Regions from separate parts of the Kitasatospora sp. Xyl93 genome, predicted to be linked through region 1. Evidence: riboswitches for the same ligand, from Rfam matches in the RefSeq annotation. Region 1 holds a riboswitch; the other holds the start of a gene.
What was found. A riboswitch is a leader RNA that binds a small molecule or an ion and turns the genes downstream of it on or off. The one in region 1 is predicted to bind thiamine pyrophosphate.

Region 1 (3,881 bases):
ACCAGGTGCTTGACCGGGCCGTCCTCGTCGATGAAGGCGGCCGGGACCTGCAGGGACTTGTTGGGGCCGCGGCGGACCGCGATCAGGTCACCCTTCTTGACCATGTTGCGGACCTCGGTGACCAGCACACCCCACTTCTCGGAGATGTCGGGCAGGTACAGCCACTCGGGGACCAGGGCTTCAGTCTTGGCATCGATCTCGCTCACGGCACCAGACTGCCACCTCGGACGCCTCCAGCGCACACGGCCCTACGCCGTGGCCGCCTTCAGCGGCACCGCCGGGTCCGCCGCGCGGACCGGATCCAGCGCGGTGCCGCGCTCGATCAGCCGGCGCCCCTGGGTGAGGTCGCGCGGCCGGTCCACGGTCAGCAGCGCGCTGGGCACGCCGTCGCGCAGCCAGAGCACCGACCAGTCGGCGTCCCGCGGGCCGCCGCGCCGGACCAGCTGGTCGCCCTCGGCGTGCCGGCCGGCGTACTGGACCATCCGCCCGAACTGCTCGGACCAGAAGTACGGCACCGGGTCGTAGGCCGGCCCGTCCGCGCCCAGCACGGCGGCGGCCACCGCCTCGCCGGACTGCAGGGCGTGGTCCCAGTGCTGGACGGCCAGCCGGGCCCCCGTCCGGGCCGAGGGGTAGCTGACGCAGTCGCCCGCCGCGAAGACGCCGGGCACCGAGGTGCGCAGCCGCCCGTCCACCACGACGGCGCCGGTCGGGTCCAGCTCGACCCCGGAGCCGGCCAGCCAGCCGGTCGCCGGGCGGGCCCCGATGCCGACCACCACCTCGTCGGCGGGCAGGTGCGAGCCGTCCGCCAGCAGCACCGCTCCGGGCTCGACGGCGGCCACGCCGACCCCGCAGCGCAGGTCGACCCCGGCCTCGGCGTACCAGGCGGCCATCGCCGAACCGATCTCCGTCGGCAGCGCGCCGGGCAGCGGCGCCGGACCGGCCTCGACCACCGTCACCGCACAGCCCGCCGCGCGGGCCGCGGTGGCCACCTCGGCGCCGATCCAGCCCGCGCCGACCAGCACCAGCCGCAGCCCGGGGCGCAGCAGCGCGCGCAGCGCCAGGGCGTCGTCCAGGGTGTGCAGCAGGTGCGCCCGCTCGGCGCCGGGCAGGGCGCGCGGGACGGCGCCGGTGGCGATCACCAGCGAGCCGTACGGGAGGTCGCCGCCGTCGGTGTGCAGCACGCCGGGGGTCAGGCCGGTGGCGCGGCGGCCGGTGAGCAGCTCGATGCCGAGCTGCCCGTAGTCGATGTCCAGGGCGGTGGAGTCGGTCTTGCCGAGCAGCACGTCCTTGGAGAGCGGCGGCCGGTCGTACGGCGCGTGCGGCTCCTCGCCGACCAGGGCGATCCGCCCCCGCCAGCCGCCCTGCCGCAGCTTGAGGGCGCACTGCGCCCCGGCCAGCCCGGCTCCGACGACGACCACCCGATCCGTTCCGCTCAGCTCTGCCACGCCCGTCACTGTACTCAGCCGTCGGCCGGCGGCCGCGGGCCGTCCCGCATCCCCCGCCGTCCCGCCCCGCTGTCCCACCCCCGTCCACGCCTCGTACGCGCCTTCGGCCGGGACGGCCCCCGGCGTTAAGGTGGGGACACCACACGGGAGCCCGGCGTACCGGGCTGAGAGGCGGGCTGACACGGCCCGCGACCGTCCGAACCTGATCCGGGTCATACCGGCGAAGGGAGAAGAGCAGCCTTGTCACGCTTGCCATCGGGCGCCCACGCCGAGGTGCTGGTGATCGGCGGGGGGATCATCGGCCTCGCCGTCGCCTGGCGCGCCGCCCAGCGCGGTCTGCGGAACGTGATCGTGGTCGACCCCTCCCCTGGCGGCGGCGCGGCCCAGGTCGCGGCCGGGATGCTCGCCCCGGTCACCGAGCTGCAGTACGGCGAGGAGCCGCTGCTGCGCCTCGGGATGGCCTCGAACGAGCGGTACGCGGCCTTCGCCGCCGAGCTCACCGAGGCGAGCGGCGGCCAGGACACCGGTTACCGCCGGTGCGGCACGCTCGCCGTCGCGCTGGACTCCGACGACCGCGAGGAACTGCGCGAACTGCACGCCTTCCACCAGCGGCTCGGCCTGGACTCGGCCTGGCTGACCGGCCGGGAGGCCCGCAGGCTGGAGCCGATGCTCGCCCCCGGCGTGCGCGGCGGCCTGCACGTGGCCGAGGACCACCAGGTGGACGGCCGCCGGCTGCTCCGGGCCCTGGTCCTCGCCTGCGAGCGCGCCGGTGTCCTGGTCCACCGGGCCGAGGCGGTCGAGCTGCTGGTCGGCGACGGCCGAGCGGCCGGCGCCCGCCTGAGCACCCACGAGACCGTGACCGCGGACCGGACCGTGCTCGCCGCCGGCCCGCACAGCCACCGGCTGCCCGGCCTGCCCGAGGGGGTGCTGCCCGCGATCCGCCCGGTGAAGGGGCAGGTGCTGCGGCTGCACGTCCCGGACGCCTACCGCCCGTTCCTGTCCCGCAACGTCCGCGCCGTCGTCCGCGGCCGGCACCTCTACCTGGTGCCCCGGGAGAACGGCGAGCTGGTGGTCGGCGCGACCACCGAGGAGCAGGGCTACGACACCACCGTCACTGCCGGCGGGGTGTACGAACTCCTCCGCGACGCCCACGAGTTGGTTCCGGGCATCACCGAACTCCCGCTGCTGGAGACCTCGGCCGGGCTGCGCCCCGGCTCGCCGGACAACGCCCCGCTGCTGGGCCCGACCTCGCTGCCCGGCCTGGTCGCCGCCACCGGCCACTACCGCAACGGCGTGCTGCTCACCCCGGTGACCGCCGACCTGGTCGCCGAGTACCTGACCACCGGCGAAGTCCCCGAGCTCGCACGGCCGTTCACCCCCCTGCGCTTCTCCCCCGACCGCTCCACGACGAAGGCCTCCGCATGACCGAGACCACCCACGACGAGACCACCCACGACGAGACCACCCGGCACGAGATCGCCCTGACCGTCAACGGCGAGCCCCGCCGGGTGCCCGCCACGACCACCCTCGCCGAGGTGGTGTCCGCCGTCAGCGCCGCCAACACCGGTGTCGCCGCCGCGCTCAACGAGGCCGTGGTGCCCCGCGGTTCGTGGCCGGGGACGGCGCTGAGCACCGGCGACCGGATCGAGATCCTCACCGCCGTGCAGGGAGGCTGAACCATGGCCGACACCCTTCTCTCCACCGATGGGGACAGCCTCACCATCGCCGGGACGACCTTCTCCTCCCGGCTGATCATGGGCACCGGCGGCGCCCCCAGCCTGGAGGTCCTGGAGCGCGCGCTGCTCGCCTCCGGCACCGAGCTGACCACCGTGGCGATGCGCCGGGTCGACGCCTCCACCCAGGGCTCCGTCCTGGACGTGCTGACCCGCAACGGCATCCGGGTGCTGCCCAACACGGCCGGCTGCTTCACCGCCGGCGAGGCCGTGCTGACCGCGCGGCTGGCCCGCGAGGCGCTCGGCACCGACTGGGTCAAGCTGGAGGTGATCGCCGACGAGCGCACCCTGCTGCCCGACCCGATCGAGCTGCTGGACGCCGCCGAGACCCTGGTCGACGACGGCTTCACCGTCCTGCCGTACACCAACGACGACCCGGTGCTGGCCCGCAGGCTGGAGGACGTCGGCTGTGCGGCCGTCATGCCGCTGGGCTCGCCGATCGGTTCGGGCCTGGGCATCCGCAACCCGCACAACTTCCAGCTGATCGTGGAGAACGCGGGCGTCCCGGTGATCCTGGACGCGGGCGCCGGCACCGCCTCCGACGTGGCGCTGGCGATGGAGCTGGGCTGCGCCGCGGTGATGCTCGCCTCCGCGGTGACCCGGGCTCAGGACCCGGTGCTGATGGCCGGGGCGATGCGGCACGCCGCCGAGGCCGGCCGGCTCGCCCACCGGGCCGGCCGGATCCCGCGGCGCTTCCACGCCG
Region 2 (3,881 bases), 1.8 Mb from region 1:
CGGGCGGTCCTTGGCGCTGATGATGCCGCTGGTGACGGTGGACTCCAGGCCGTACGGCGCGCCGATCGCGACGGTGGCGTCGCCGACGTTGACCTTGTCGGAGTCGGCCAGCGGCAGCGGTGCCAGCTTGCTCTTGGGCGGGTTGTCGATCTTGATCACGGCGACGTCGTAGCCCTCGGCGTGGCCCAGCACGGAGGCGCCGTAGGAGCTGCCGTCGGCGAACTTGACGGTCAGTTTGCCGCCGTTGAGAGTCGGCGCGACCACGTGGTTGTTGGTGAGGATGTGGCCCTCGGTGTCGAAGACGAAGCCGGTGCCGGTGCCCGACTCGCCGTTGCCCTGCGCCTTGATGGTGACGACGCTGGGCAGCGCCTTCTGCGCGATGGCGGCGATCGAGCCGGGGGCGGGCTCGTTCTTCTGGGTGTCGCTGGCCTGGACGGTGGTGCTGCGGTGGTCGTTCGCGGAGCCGGCGCTGTCGGAGCGGTCGGCGACGGTCACGCCGAGCACGCCGCCGGCCACACCGGCGACCAGCGCGACGGCCGTCATCAGCGCGACCAGGCCGCCGCGCTTCTTGCGCGGGCCGCCGGGGTGCTCCGCCGGGTAGCCGAGCGGGCCCGCCGGGCCGCCGGGGTAGCCCGCGCCGCCGGAGGCGGAGTCGTGGGGCCCCCAGCCGCCGAGCGGCTGGCCGGCCCCGAAGGGGTGGTGGCCGTGCGCGGCGGGGGCGGCGGGAACGGCCGGGGCGGCGCCGTACCCCTCGTGCGGACCGGCGGCGGGGACACCGTGGGTCGGGGTGGCGTACGGGTTGCCGGCCGGCGGCAGCGCCGGGGCGGCGGGCGCGGCGGCGGCCGGGGCCGCCGGAGCCTGCGGGGCGGGCGGCAGAACGGGCGGCGGCGCGTCGATGTACCCGGTGGCCGGGTCGACGGCCGGCTCCCCGGCGGCGGCCACGGGCGCGGCCGGGGCCTGCGGCGCGGACACCTTGGTGAAGGCGACGGTGGGCTTGTGGCCGCCCTCCGCCTGGACCCCGTCCGCCGGAACACCCGGCGCCGGGACGCCCTCGGCCGACCCGGCGTCGACGGGCGGAGCCGCCTCGACGGCAGCGGCCCCGGCCGCGCCCGCCTCCGGCTCCGGCACCCGCCGGAAGGCCATGGTCGGCTTGTGCCCGCCCTGAGCGGGGCCCTCGGAAGCGGACTCGGCCGCCCCCAGGCCTGCGGGCTGCTCCCCCTGCGGCCCGGTGGGCCCAACCTCGCGCTCGGTGCTCACGGACGACCTCCATAGCTGGCAGAACCAAGGACCATAGTTTTTCGCACTGTCGATTCGTTTGCCGTAAGGACCCCTCTGAAGAACTCATAAGAATCCTTAGCCCGCACCGACACCGACCCGGTACGGGCCCGGTACGGACACCGGCACCAGCACCGACGCCGGTACCGACGGCCGAGGCTCCCCTCCCCGCCGGGCGTCCCGCGATGCGGACCGCACGCCCTCGGCCTTGGGTGTTCGCCCCCGCGCCGGTTAGCCTGTCGCTCCAAACTGACACGCGGGAGCTTGGACCCACCAGGCTGAGAGTGCGCATGTCGACCGTACGCCACACGAGTGACGGCCGTTCGAGGGGGCGCTGACCGCCGGAACCTGTCCGGGTAATGCCGGCGTAGGGAGTATCGGCCATGCCGCCTGCTTCGCCATCCTCTTCTTCGGGCGCGAACGCCCCCGCTTCCGGTCCGGACGCCCCGCCTCCGGGCGCGACCGCCGTCCTGGAGCGCCCCGACCACGTCGAAGCGCCCCTGGTCCTGGACACCGAGCCGCCGCGCACGCTGCGCTTCCGGGACCACTTCGCGCTCTGGATGAACCTGGGCGTCAGCCTGATCGGCTTCTCCACCGCCGCCACCGTGCTCGGCGCCCCCGGCAGCGAGCTGTCGCTGGCCGCCGCGGTGACCGCGATCACGGTCGGCACGGCGGTCGGCACCGCGATGCTGGGCGTGGCCTCGCTGATCGGCGCCCGGACCGGCGCCCCCGCGATGGCGAACCTGCGCGGGCTGTTCGGCACCCGGCTGTCGTACCTGCCGACGGTGCTGAACATCGTCCAGTGCGTCGGCTGGGGCGTGTTCGAGCTGCTGACCATCTCGGCGGGCGCCCAGACCGTCGCGCACACCACCGGCTACCGCTGGCTGTTCGTCCTGCTCGCGGGCGCGCTGACCACCGCGCTGACCATCTGGCCGCTGGGCTCGATCGCGGTGCTGCGCCGCTTCGTGGCCGGGGCGGTCGCGGTGGCGATGGTGTACTTCACCGTCCAGCTGGGCCGCCAGGGCGTGCCGGACCCGGGCGCGGGCAACTGGCACGGCTTCCTGGGCGCCACCGACGCGATGATCGCGGTGTCGGTCTCGTTCGTCCCGCTGGCCGCCGACTACACACGGCACTCGCGCACCCCGCGCTCGGCGTTCTGGGGCAGCTTCTCCGGCTACACGATCGCCCAGGTCTGGTGCTACGTGCTCGGCCTGATGGCGCTGCTGCAGTCGGACGGCGACCCGAACCGGATCTTCGACTCCTTCCTCGGGGTCTGGGCCGGCTGGCTGTTCCTGCTGGTGCTGGTGCTGCGCGAGACCGACCAGTCCTTCGCCAACGTGTACTCGACCGCGATGTCGGTGCAGAACCTGCTGCCGAAGGTCGACCGCCGGGTGCTCTCCGGGGCGATCGGCGCGCTGACCACCGTGCTGGCGCTGCAGATCGACGAGTTCACCGACACCTACTACGGCTTCCTCGGCCTGATCGGCTCGGTGTTCGTACCTCTGCTGGCGGTGCTCGCGGTGGACTACTTCCTCGGCGCCGGCCGGCGCGGCTGGAACCTCTCCGCCGACGCGCCGTCCCGCTGGCTGATGCTGCTGCCGTGGGCACTGGGCTTCGCGGTCTACCAGCTCATCGCGCCGACCGGGGTGGCCGACTGGTGGACGGAATTCTGGACCTCCGCCCGGCAGGCGCTGCACTTCAGCCCGCAGGAGTGGACCTCGGCCTCGCTGTTCGCCTTCGTGGTGCCGGCGCTGGTCACCTGGGCGCTCACCCCGCTCGGCCGCCGCACCGCCGGGCGCTGAACGGGAGCCGCCGGGCGCTGAACGGGAACCGCCGGGCACCGAGCGGACGGAGGCGGCCCCACAGGTTGGGGCCGTCTTCGTCCGCGCTTCACCTCCGCCGCCTATCGTTGGGCCCGTGACCAGCCCAGACCTGTCCTCGACGGCGGCGCGCACCGTGCCGCCCGTCCAGGTGATCGCCCACCGCGGTTCCTCCCACGCCCTGCCCGAGCACACCCTCGCGGCCTACCGGCGCGCGCTCGACGAGGGCGCGGACGCGCTGGAGTGCGACGTCCGGGTCACCGCCGACGGCGCGCTGGTCTGCGTCCACGACCGCCGGATCGGCCGAGTCTCCAACGGCCGGGGCACCGTCTCGGCCATGACCCTCGCCGAGCTAGAGGCGTACGACTTCGGCGCCTGGAAGACCGGCCGCCCCAGCACCGACCCGGAGCTGCGCGGCGTGCTGCGGCTGGAGCGGCTGCTGGAGCTGGTGGTGGAGTGCGGCCGCCCGGTGGACCTGGCGATCGAGACCAAGCACCCGGTGCGCTTCCGCGGCCGGGTGGAGACCGAGCTGCTGCGGACGCTGGAGCGCTTCAAGATCGGCGCGACCCGGGACGGCGACCGCCCGTCCGCCCGGATCATGAGCTTCTCCTCGGTCGCCCTGAGCCGGGTGGCCGCCACCGCACCGGAGTACCGGCGGGTCTTCCTGTTCGAGCGGACCGTGCCGCTGCTCGGACGGCTGCGGCCGGGCTCGCCGCTGCCGGGCGGGGCGCGGATCGCAGGCCCGGGCATCGAGCTGGTGCGGGCCCGCCCGCAGCTGGTGACCCG

Region 2: another riboswitch for thiamine pyrophosphate. It lies ahead of ACZ5GH_RS17915 (purine-cytosine permease family protein); the one in region 1 lies ahead of thiO (glycine oxidase ThiO).

The regions. Positions count from the first base shown of each region.
Region 1 is NZ_AP029185.1:2,186,863-2,190,743, forward strand. Features, by position in the region: gene ACZ5GH_RS09370 (Rv2175c family DNA-binding protein) at 1-206, opposite strand, end outside; gene ACZ5GH_RS09375 (NAD(P)/FAD-dependent oxidoreductase) at 249-1,454, opposite strand; TPP riboswitch at 1,579-1,691, shown strand; gene thiO (glycine oxidase ThiO) at 1,686-2,870, shown strand; gene thiS (sulfur carrier protein ThiS) at 2,867-3,121, shown strand; gene ACZ5GH_RS09390 (thiazole synthase) at 3,125-3,881, shown strand, end outside.
Region 2 is NZ_AP029185.1:4,006,973-4,010,853, forward strand. Features, by position in the region: gene ACZ5GH_RS17910 (S1C family serine protease) at 1-1,143, opposite strand, end outside; TPP riboswitch at 1,522-1,666, shown strand; gene ACZ5GH_RS17915 (purine-cytosine permease family protein) at 1,659-3,077, shown strand; gene ACZ5GH_RS17920 (glycerophosphodiester phosphodiesterase) at 3,193-3,881, shown strand, end outside.